DNA from 3 places in the Arthrobacter sp. TJ-254 genome. Region 2 is predicted to be linked to each of the others. Evidence: riboswitches for the same ligand, from Rfam matches in the RefSeq annotation. Region 2 holds a riboswitch; each other region holds the start of a gene.
The links. A riboswitch is a leader RNA that binds a small molecule or an ion and turns the genes downstream of it on or off. The one in region 2 is predicted to bind cyclic di-AMP.
Positions count from the first base shown of each region.

Region 1 (3,243 bases), on a different contig from region 2:
AGCTCCTCGCGCTCCAAGCCTCAGGGCCGGACCTCCGGGTTGCCGCGGTGCGCCCGCACGTCGTATGGGGTCCCGGCGACACCCAGCTCGTGGAACGGGTGCTCGAGCGCGCCCGCGCCCACCGGCTCCCCCGGCTCGACGCCGGGATGGCGATGATCGACACAACCTATGTCGACAACGCCGCCGCCGCGATCGTTGCCGCACTGCACCGCATCGAGCACGTTGAGGGCGAAGCCGTTGTCGTCACGAACGGCGAACCTAGGCCGATCGGGGAGCTGATCGCCGGAATCTGCACCGCCGGTGGAGTGAGCCCTCCCCGCTGGCACGTGCCCGGCCCACTGGCGCGTACCGCCGGGTCGGCCGTGGAGCGGCTGTGGCGGGGGGCCGGCTGGACCTCCGAGCCGCCGATGACCCGCTTCCTCGCCGAGCAGCTCTCGACCGCCCACTGGTTCGACCAGCGGCGGACCCGGAAGCTGCTGGACTGGACGCCGGCCGTATCCATCGATCAGGGCCTTGAAAGGCTCGCCGGCTATTACAGCCGCTCCAGATAAGGCACAAAGAAGGCCGGCGCCCAGGGGCACCGGCCTTCTTCATTCATTCCGTGCGCTTAGCGGGTGTAGTACCCGTCAACCTGCATGGCGCTCACGTCGTGGACGAGGGTGCCCTGCGAGGGGTTGAGGGCGCTGATCATCTTGCCGCCGCCGAGGTAGATGCCAACGTGGCCTCCACCGTTCTGGCTGACCAGGTCACCGGGCTGCGGGTTGCTGGTCGGCTTCAGGGCTGCGAACTGGGCCCAGGTGGTGCGGGGCAGGTCGATGCCGTGCTGGGCGTAGACCCACTGGACGAAGCTGGAGCAGTCCCAGGTACCGAACCCGGTGCCGCCGTACACGTAGCCCGCGCCAACGCCCTGCATGGCCGTGGCGACGATGCCGCTCTTGGCTGCAACGCCGATGGGCTGGATGTTCGCACTCTGGCTGCTGATGCCCATCTGGCCGGCAGTTGTGACTGCGGCGGTCTGGATCGGCGCAGCCTGCTCTGCCGGAGCTGCAGGCTGGGCCGGAGCGGCCGGAGCGGCCGGAGCGGCCGGAGCCGGTGCCGCTGCGACACCTTCACCGGAGATCACAACGGACTGTCCCGGGTAGATAACCGATGACCAGCTAAGGCCGTTCGCTGCGAAGATCGCATCGAGGCTGACGCCGTAGTTGGCCGCGATGAGGCCGAGGGTGTCACCGGCGCGGACCGTGTGGGTCACTGAGCCGCCGTTGGCAGGAGCCGGTGCGGGGGCGGGAGCCGGAGCTGCCTGCTGGACGGGTGCCGGTGCGGCCTGGGCCGACAGGTTGACCTCGCCTGCGGCGCTTGCCGGAAGCGCGGCGCCAAGCATGATGCCCGATGCAGCGACGACAACGGCTGCGGGGCGACCCGCGACACTGGCGCCGGCGGATACTGCACGTGATGCTGTCTTAAGGGGATTCGAGCGGACCGGGGTTGCACGGTGGCGCGCGATTGAACGATTCTTCGACATGATGTTGCCTCTCCCGATGCCTGCGGAGTTAGCTGTCGGGTTCGGATGGGACACCCGGACACACGAAGTTGGACATCTCCCCAGCAGATGTCCGTCATGCGTCTTAACCCCAAGGACCTTTCAAGAAAGGTCCGCTATCGGTTCCCCCGCCCCTGTCGGAAATGTTAAGCGAACGGTCCTTCAGTCACCGACAGGGTTAGGCAGTCTGACGAAGGGCGCCGATGCCGAGTGGCCCGGCGCAGACTCAAGGCTACCTGCGAGATATCGGATTGTCACATTTGGATCACAGCCCGGTAAACGTTGACTAACGACGCGGCCTCTGCGGGGCTTTTTGACAACGCGGACAGGTGTAGGAAGAGCGGTTCATGAAGGCATCGCGCCGGATCAGGGAGGCCACCCCATCCGTCTCGCAGCGCCTGCAGGGCTGCCCGCCCCGTCCGTAGGCGTTGAGTGAGCGGACGAAGTAACCCGACTCCCCGTTGACGTTGACGTAGAGGGAATCGAAGCTTGTGCCCCCGGCATCGAGGGCCCGCAGGAGCACATCCCGCACCGCCTCCACGAGCCGAAGCGTGTCTGGCCTGCGCATTGTCTCGGTGGGGCGCGCGAAGTGGAGGCGGGATGCCCACAGGGCTTCGTCGGCGTAGATATTCCCGATTCCCGAGATGAGCCCCTGGTCGAGCAGCGCCCGCTTGAGGCCCACCCGCCGCTTCCGAAGCCGCTCGTGAAAGGCCTCGAATGAAAAGGCTGGATCGAGCGGATCGCGGGCGATGTGAGAAGCCTCACGGGGAATCAGGGCGAGATTAATCTCACTCGTCCCGCCAATGTGTCCATCCTGGGTGGGCTCGAGGTCGGTGAGGAACATCCCACCGAAGATCCGTTGATCCACAAAGCGCAGTTCCGACGGCAGCGGCGCACCCAGACCGTCGACCGCGGACGAAAGCTCGAGACGGACCTTCAGGTGTTTTTCGGACGGTACCCGCGGTTCCTGCATCAGGATCTGGCCGCTCATCCCGAGGTGCGCCATGAGCGCCACGGAGGGTGTCTTGTCCTCGGGTGCGTCGGCGGGGAGCAGCGGCATCCACAGGAACTTCCCACGGCGGACGACGTCGACGATGCGTGCGCCGGTCAGGTTCCCGGCGAAGTCGTCGGGCCCCAAAGGGTGGCGGCGCAGGGAACGGGGGTCGAGGACCTCCACACGCTCCACGGAGCGGCCGAGGGCCCAGCGGGCCAGACCCCGCCGGACGACTTCAACTTCCGGGAGTTCGGGCAAACTGTGCCTAGCGCCCTTCGACCGGTGCGGTGTCGCCGAGGATTTTCCAGGAAGCGGCGGCTGCTGCCTGCTCTGCTTCCTTCTTTGAGTGGCCTGTTCCGGTTCCGTAGGGGGTGCCCCCGATGACGAGCAGCGCCTCGAAGGAGCGCGCGTGGTCGGGCCCGGTGCCCGTGACCTGGTAGTCGATCAGCCCCAGGCGCCGTGCCGCGGCGGTTTCCTGGATGCGGGTCTTCCAGTCGGTGCCTTCCCCGAGCGCGTCAGAGTCCTTGAGCAGCGGTCCGATCAGGCGCATCACCAGGGCCTGCGCCGTCTCTATGCCGTGGCTGAGGTAGGCGGCGCCGATGACGGCCTCCATGGTGTCGGCAAGGATCGAGGATTTGTCGCGTCCGTTGGTCAGCTTCTCCCCCTGACCGAGCAGGATGTGCTGGCCAAGGTTCAGGCCGCGCGCGAC
Region 1 covers NZ_JBZCNF010000001.1:503,410-506,652, reverse strand. The annotation lists gene AC4D14_RS02365 (NAD-dependent epimerase/dehydratase family protein) at 1-551, shown strand, start outside; gene AC4D14_RS02360 (C40 family peptidase) at 608-1,522, opposite strand; cyclic di-AMP (ydaO/yuaA leader) riboswitch at 1,526-1,703, opposite strand; gene mutM (bifunctional DNA-formamidopyrimidine glycosylase/DNA-(apurinic or apyrimidinic site) lyase) at 1,827-2,792, opposite strand; gene rnc (ribonuclease III) at 2,800-3,243, opposite strand, start outside.
Region 1: it holds a riboswitch for cyclic di-AMP, as region 2 does, so the genes downstream of both, AC4D14_RS02360 (C40 family peptidase) here and AC4D14_RS09005 (NlpC/P60 family protein) in region 2, are expected to answer to the same signal.

Region 2 (3,243 bases):
CTGACCCTCGATACCTCGCCGTGATCTTCCTTGGAGTGCGCCGCAGCCATGTTCCTGCGGATTTCGTTTCGCTCCCGCAGATCCGTTGCGCAGCTCCGTAGGAAGGGAACGTATTTGTTGAAGCAGGAAGTGTCAGGACGCCGCCGGGCGGGTGTTCCGGTTGTCTCCGAGCGTCCGAGGGATGCGCACCGGGCCGAGCGCCGCAGCCGCGGAACGCGGCACCCGGCGGCCGCTCCGCGCCCGCGCGATGCGCACCGCACCGAGCGCCGGCGCCGGGCAGCCGGATACCGCGAGGACCTTTCCTTTTCGGGACTGAGCCAGAAGGTCGCGATGGCTGCCGCCGTGTCGGGCATCGCCCTGACCGTCGCGTGGCCCACGACAGCCGCGGTGCCGGCTTCCGCAACCGCTGAGGCGGCCCCGGCGGGCGCCGAAGTGCATGTTCCCGCCTCGGCCCGCGTCGACTTCGACCGCGCCGCGCTCAGCACTACCCTCGGCGCCGACGCGCGGCTCGAGGCGGTCATGACCGCCTCGGCTGGATCAGCGACCCCGGCGGCGGCCAAAGGCGCGCTGACGGGCCCCCTTGACGCCCTCGTCGAAACCTCCGGATTCGGCTTCCGCCCAAGTCCGATGACAGGGCTCGGGGAACTCCACAGGGGCCAGGACTTCAGTGCGGCCTGCGGCGCCCGGGTATATTCGGCTGCCGCAGGTACCGTGACCTTCGCCGGATGGCACCCCTATGGGGGAGGAAACCGGATCGTTGTGGACCACGGCAACGGCCTGGAAACCACGTACAACCACCTCTCGGTTATCGAGGTGTCCGAAGGCCAGCAGGTGCGGCGGGGCGAACGCGTCGGGCAGAGCGGATCAACCGGCGCTTCAACGGGCTGCCACCTCCATTTTGAGGTGATGATCGAGGGCCAGGTCGTCGACCCTCTGGGCTGGCTGTAACACACCCTCGACCCTTCCGTGACCGTAATGTGACAATCTGCGTGATCTAGGGTACGTTCTACTCGTGCCAGATCGTCATAGGTCTGGCGCCCTCAAGCAAATCGCCTAGCTCTGCCATTGCCTGAGGTCCGTCCGCACATTCGCATGGCAGAGGCGGGGGAACCAATTTTTGGGTTTCGCAAGAAATCCTTGGGGTTAAGTCGCTGATTCGTCAGCGGCCGGGTGACTCCCATCCGAATCCGACAGCTCACCTCGCAGGCATTGGGAGAGGCAATTTCACGTGTCCAATAATTCTCTGGGTCGCCACCGCGCGGCCCACGTGTCAGCGAGCCCGCTCACAGTTCTTTCTCAGGCCGTTTCCTCGAATGCAGGAACTGTAGGCCGCCAGGCCGCCGTCCTTGTCGCAGCCTCAGGCCTCGTCTTCACCGCAGGTCTTCCCGCAAACGCAGCACCCGCCGCAGAGCGCGAAGTGCAGTCAACCTCATCGTTGAGCGTGACTGCCCCCGCAGCCTCGAAGGTCAGCGCCGCAGCCACGGCCGCCGTCTCCTTTGAGCGCGAAGCCGTGAACGTCACCCCCGCCGTCGTCGTTGCGGCACCGGTCGAGGCGCCGGCCGTCGAGGCTCCCGCCGCACCGGCTCCAGCCGCAGAGGTCGTTGTTGCCGCAGCCCCTGCCGCAAAAGCTCCTGCCGCCCCCGCAGTCCAGGCCGCCGCAGTCACTCCGGCTCCTGCCGCTCCCGCTCCCGCCGCGAAGCCGTCCGCCGGAATCGCAGGCGCCCTCGTCGGCTCCGCATACTCCCAGATCGGCGTTGCCCAGGACTGCACCGCCATGGTCGAGAAGGCACTGCGCTCGGTTGGAAAGTCCGTCGGCGACCTCGCTCCGGGCCAGTTCTTCCAGTACGGCGACGTCGTCGGATCCCCGCAGGCCGGTGACCTCGTGATCACCGCGGGCCACGTGGCAATCTACGTCGGCAACGGCCAGGTCATCAGCGGCGGCCTCAACGGGCTGAACACCGGTCTTCACTCCCTCTCGGATCTTCCCGGCGCAAGCTTCGTCCGCGTCCGCTAAACCCCACTTTCACACTCCCCCTCTCACACTCCGGAGAACCCCTATGTCTTCTCGCGCCCCGATCGCCCGCCACCGTGCCGAAGTCCAGCACACCGCACCCCTTGCAGCCCTTGCCAAAGCCGTCACCGAGAACGCCGGCGGCATGGGACGGCAGGCCGCAGTCATCGCTGCTGCATCCGGCCTGGTCCTGACAACCGGCGTCGCGGCCAACGCCGCGGACCTGCAGCCCGAGCGTGAATCCTTTGCCTCGACGCTCAAGGTCGACGCCAGCCCCGCCGTCGTCGTCGCCGACGCCAACGCCAAGGTCGCCTTCAACCGAACCCCGGTCAAGGCCGTCGCCAAGCCCGTCACCGTCGAGGTGACCGTTGCCGCGGAGCCATCGGCCCCGGCAGCACCGGCAGTACAGGCCACCCCGGCCGTGCAGGCAGCTCCGGCAGCCGTGCAGGCCGCTCCCGCCGTCGTGAAGGCTCCCGCCGCACGGAAGGCGCAGGCAGCTCCGGCCGCTCCGGCCGTCAAGGTTACTCCCGCAGCATCCTCCGGCAAGGCCGCAACCATCGCCGCGGCGGCCAAGGCCCAGCTCGGCGTGAACCAGGACTGCACCCGGCTCGTGAGCAACTCCCTCGCCGCAGCCGGCATCAACTTCCACGGCTGGCCGGCAGGCTACCTGTCCCTGGGTCGCACCGTCAGTGCCGGTGAAGCAGTTCCGGGCGATCTCATCTACTACGCCAACGGCGGCATGGGCCTGGCCCACATCGCTGTGTACATCGGCGGCGGCCAGGCTGTGCACGGCGGCTTCAACGGCAACTCGACCGTCATCGCCCCGGCGCAGCTCGGTTCCGGCCCCGTGTTCATCCGCGTGGGCGGCTGACACCCAGCGCCTGGTGGTTCTTCGAACCAACAGCTGAAGAAAGGAACCGGCAGCGGTGCTGCCGGTTCCTTTCTCTTAAAGTGCCGCCCCTGCCTCCGCGCCGCAACTTCGCTCTTTCTATTCGCCCCGGCGCGCAGGTCGGCTACCCTAGGCATTGTTAATCCGAAGAACTTATCCCGAGCATCCGGGGTGGCAGCCGGTAGCGGGGACATAGTCCGCAAAGAGGCATGCGCATGCGCACTCTCGTTTTGAATGCAGGATATGAACCGCTGGCGGTTGTTACGTTCCGCCGGGCGCTGGTGCTTGTGCTGACAGGCAAAGCGAGCGTCGTTGCCGAGGATGAGGATCCGGTTGTCGGGCC
Region 2 covers NZ_JBZCNF010000003.1:58,709-61,951, forward strand. The annotation lists gene AC4D14_RS09000 (M23 family metallopeptidase) at 115-948, shown strand; cyclic di-AMP (ydaO/yuaA leader) riboswitch at 1,057-1,223, shown strand; gene AC4D14_RS09005 (NlpC/P60 family protein) at 1,229-2,014, shown strand; gene AC4D14_RS09010 (NlpC/P60 family protein) at 2,058-2,882, shown strand; gene AC4D14_RS09015 (HNH endonuclease) at 3,116-3,243, shown strand, end outside.

Region 3 (3,243 bases), on a different contig from region 2:
CCCCCACTCCTTCAGTGAACGAATCGCCAAGTGCGACGTACCGCTGAGTAAATTCCACCCGGACAGGCTACCCCGTCCTCCTCCCGGTCCGGGGACTCAGCGCGGTAAGCTCATGCGCAGATGCCCCTTGGCGCGCCATTTTCCGCACTTCGACCGAAGGACTCCATGACCACCACCCCCGGCACACCCGGACGGCGAGCAGCACTCATCCTGAACCCGATCAAGAACACCGGGCAGGACGTGCGGGAGATCGTCGCGCGCATTTCGGCGCGGGAAGGGTGGCTTGAGCCGCTGATTTTGGAGACCACGCCGGAGGACCCCGGCCACGGCCAGGCGCAGGAGGCGCTGCGTGCCGGGGTCGACGTCGTCATTGCGGCCGGCGGCGACGGCACCGTGCGCTGCGTCGCGGAGGAGCTGTCGGGCACTGACACGGTGATGGCGCTGGTGCCGCTGGGGACAGGGAACCTCCTGGCTCGCAACCTCGACATCGCCGTGGACAACCCCGAGGAGGCCGTTGAGACCGCGTTCAACGGGACCGAGCGCAGGATCGACGTCGTCCATGTCACGGTTGACCGCGCGCAGGAGGCCCACGTGTTCCTGGTGATGGCCGGGCTCGGTTACGACGCCGCCATCATGTCGGATACGCGCGATGACCTGAAGGACCGCGTGGGCTGGCTCGCGTATGTCGACGCGGGCATCCGGAACCTTCCGGGCCGTCCGGCACGCACCACAATCACCGTTGACGGCGGCCGGCCCTTCGAGCGCCGGCTGCGCAGCGTGATGGGCGGGAACTGCGGAAAGATCATGGGTGGGCTCGAAATTTTCCCGGGCGCCAAGATCGACGACGGCCTCCTTGACCTCATGACCGTCGCTCCGCGGGGAAAGCTGGGTTGGCTCAACGTGGCCGGGAAACTGTTTGCCCGCGGGAAGGGCAAAGACCCGTCCCTTCAGTACTTCCAGTGCAGCCGCGCCGAAGTGCAGCTCCACGAACCGCTTGAGGTCCAGCTTGACGGAGACCCGCTGGGACGGGCCACGCACATGTCCTTCGAAATGATGCCCGAGGCGCTGCGGCTGCGCATGCCCTTCGGTAGCAAGGACCCTGCAATCCTGAGCAACCCCCTGCCGTAATCCGGCACGCGCTGCAGGCTGCTGCAGCATCACGCCCGGCGGGCGCGCTTCCTACAGGTAGGGAAGCGGGTCGACCTTGGCGTCGTTGATCAGCACTTCAAAGTGGAGGTGGCAGCCTGTGGAGTTGCCGGTGGTCCCCACAGCGCCGATCAGGGACCCGCGGGAAACCTTCTGCCCCACGCTGGCCCCGAGCTGGCTGAGGTGGTTGTAGGTGGTCTTCATTCCGGCGCCGTGGTCGATGACGATCCGCTGGCCTCCACCGTAGGGGTGCCAGCTTGAGTCGATGACCTTGCCGTCGTCCGCTGCCTTGACCGGGGTGCCGCACGCTCCCGCGTAGTCGATGCCGGTGTGGAGTTCGGGTGCGTATCCGCCGAGCGGGTTCACCCGGTATCCGAAGGTCGAGGCGACCGAAAGGTTGTCGAGGGGTGCTGCGAGGGCTGCGGCCTTCTTGGCCTTCGCCTTCTTGACGCTGCTGGAGAGGGCCTTGGCCTTCGCTTCGGCCTTGCCTGCGACGGCGGCGGGGCTCTGCCGGCCGAAGTCGATCTTCGCCTTGGCGTCGGCGGTCACCTCGGGCGCCGGTTCGGCCGCGGCCGCCTGGCTGATCGGGGACTCGGCGGTTGCCTGGGAAGGGGCGACGGCACCCATGATGAGCCCTGCCCCAACGAACAGTGCTCCCGCGGCGAGGCCGCCCTGGCGGATCCTCGCGGTCAGGCTGCCCTTGCCGCTCCGGGCCGACGGTTGCGGACGCAGGTCGCGACGGCTGGGAAGTTCGCAGGGTCGGTCGGACACCACGGTTGCTGCAGGAGTGCTCGGGACGGCTCCGGGCGCGCGGCGGCGCCCGGACATGGCCGGCTGGGTCACGAAAATACCTCTCTCGAACGCCGGCGAAGTTAGCTGTCGGGTTCGAGCAAGAGTTGACTCGGCCCCACTGCGCAACGCAGCGGCAGCTTGCGCTGCGGCTCGTTGCACTGCGGACAGTTAGTGCAGTGAAGGCTTCACCCCGAGGCAGTCGCTGACTGCCGGGTGGTGGGTCCTCCGCCCCTGTCATGCAAGGTTGAGGGCGGTCCGCTGACAGGGTTTGGCGTGCGGACCTCAAAAGTTGGTTCAGACTCCGAGTAATACTACTCGCTTCGCCTAAAGTTACAATTCCGTTACATGGCTTCCGGCGTGTCGTTGTGTGAAGCGCTGCACAATCATGCCGATTCGGCCCGGCCGAGGCGCCAGTACCCCATGAAGGCCACCTGTTTCCGGTCGATGCCGACCTCGCGCACCAGATAGCGGCGCAGGCCGCGGACCACTGCCGCCTCCCCCGCGATCCAGGCGTAGAAGGGCCGGGTTCCGGCGGGCTGGTCACCGCCGCCGTTCTCATGCCCGGAGGCCTCAAGGCGCTGCGGCGTCTCCCACAGGACGGCCTGTTCGATGTCGACGTCCTCGGGTTCGGGGCCCGCTGCCACTTCCCCGCCGTCGGCGCCGCCCGGCGCTGCCCCGAGGGCGGCCCACCCGGGCTGGGGAACCGCATTGCGCACCGCGGCTCCGAGGAGTTCACCGTGTTCGCACCCGTTACGGACCAGCCAGGTGACCGCCACCTTCGAGGCCGTGGGAAGCGGCTGGATGTCGGCGGCGTCGGGAACTTCAAGGAAGGCATGGCCTCCCATGTCGGCGGGCAGCGTTTCAAGGATCGCGCCGATGGCCGGAACGGCGGTTTCGTCGCCGGCAAGCAGCACGCGCTGCGCCAGGCCCGGGGCCCACTCGATGCCGCCGTAGGCGCCTGCGGTGGAGCAGCGCGCGGCGTTAACGTTCGGTCCGATGAGGCATATCCTGCTGCCGGGACCGGCGGCCGCCGCCCACTGCGAGGCGGGTCCGCCCCTGCCGTTCGCGTCGAAGTGGAGTACGAAGTCGACGTCAATTTCCGGTTCTGCCGCCGTGCAGCGCGTGCTGCGCACGGTGTAGGTCCTCATTGCGCCGCGCACTGCCGGGTCGAGGCCGAGCCACTGCTGGTACCAGCCGCGGCCCTCCGGATCGGCCCGCATCAGTGCGGCGATGTCGGGCGCGTTCCCGTCGGCCGGCGGGATCAGCACCTTGATCCGCAGGTCGTGGGTGGGTCCTACGACCCCG
Region 3 covers NZ_JBZCNF010000002.1:102,271-105,513, reverse strand. The annotation lists gene AC4D14_RS05525 (SGNH/GDSL hydrolase family protein) at 1-58, opposite strand, end outside; gene AC4D14_RS05520 (diacylglycerol/lipid kinase family protein) at 166-1,128, shown strand; gene AC4D14_RS05515 (M23 family metallopeptidase) at 1,180-1,989, opposite strand; cyclic di-AMP (ydaO/yuaA leader) riboswitch at 1,993-2,201, opposite strand; gene AC4D14_RS05510 (siderophore-interacting protein) at 2,322-3,243, opposite strand, start outside.
Region 3: it holds a riboswitch for cyclic di-AMP, as region 2 does, so the genes downstream of both, AC4D14_RS05515 (M23 family metallopeptidase) here and AC4D14_RS09005 (NlpC/P60 family protein) in region 2, are expected to answer to the same signal.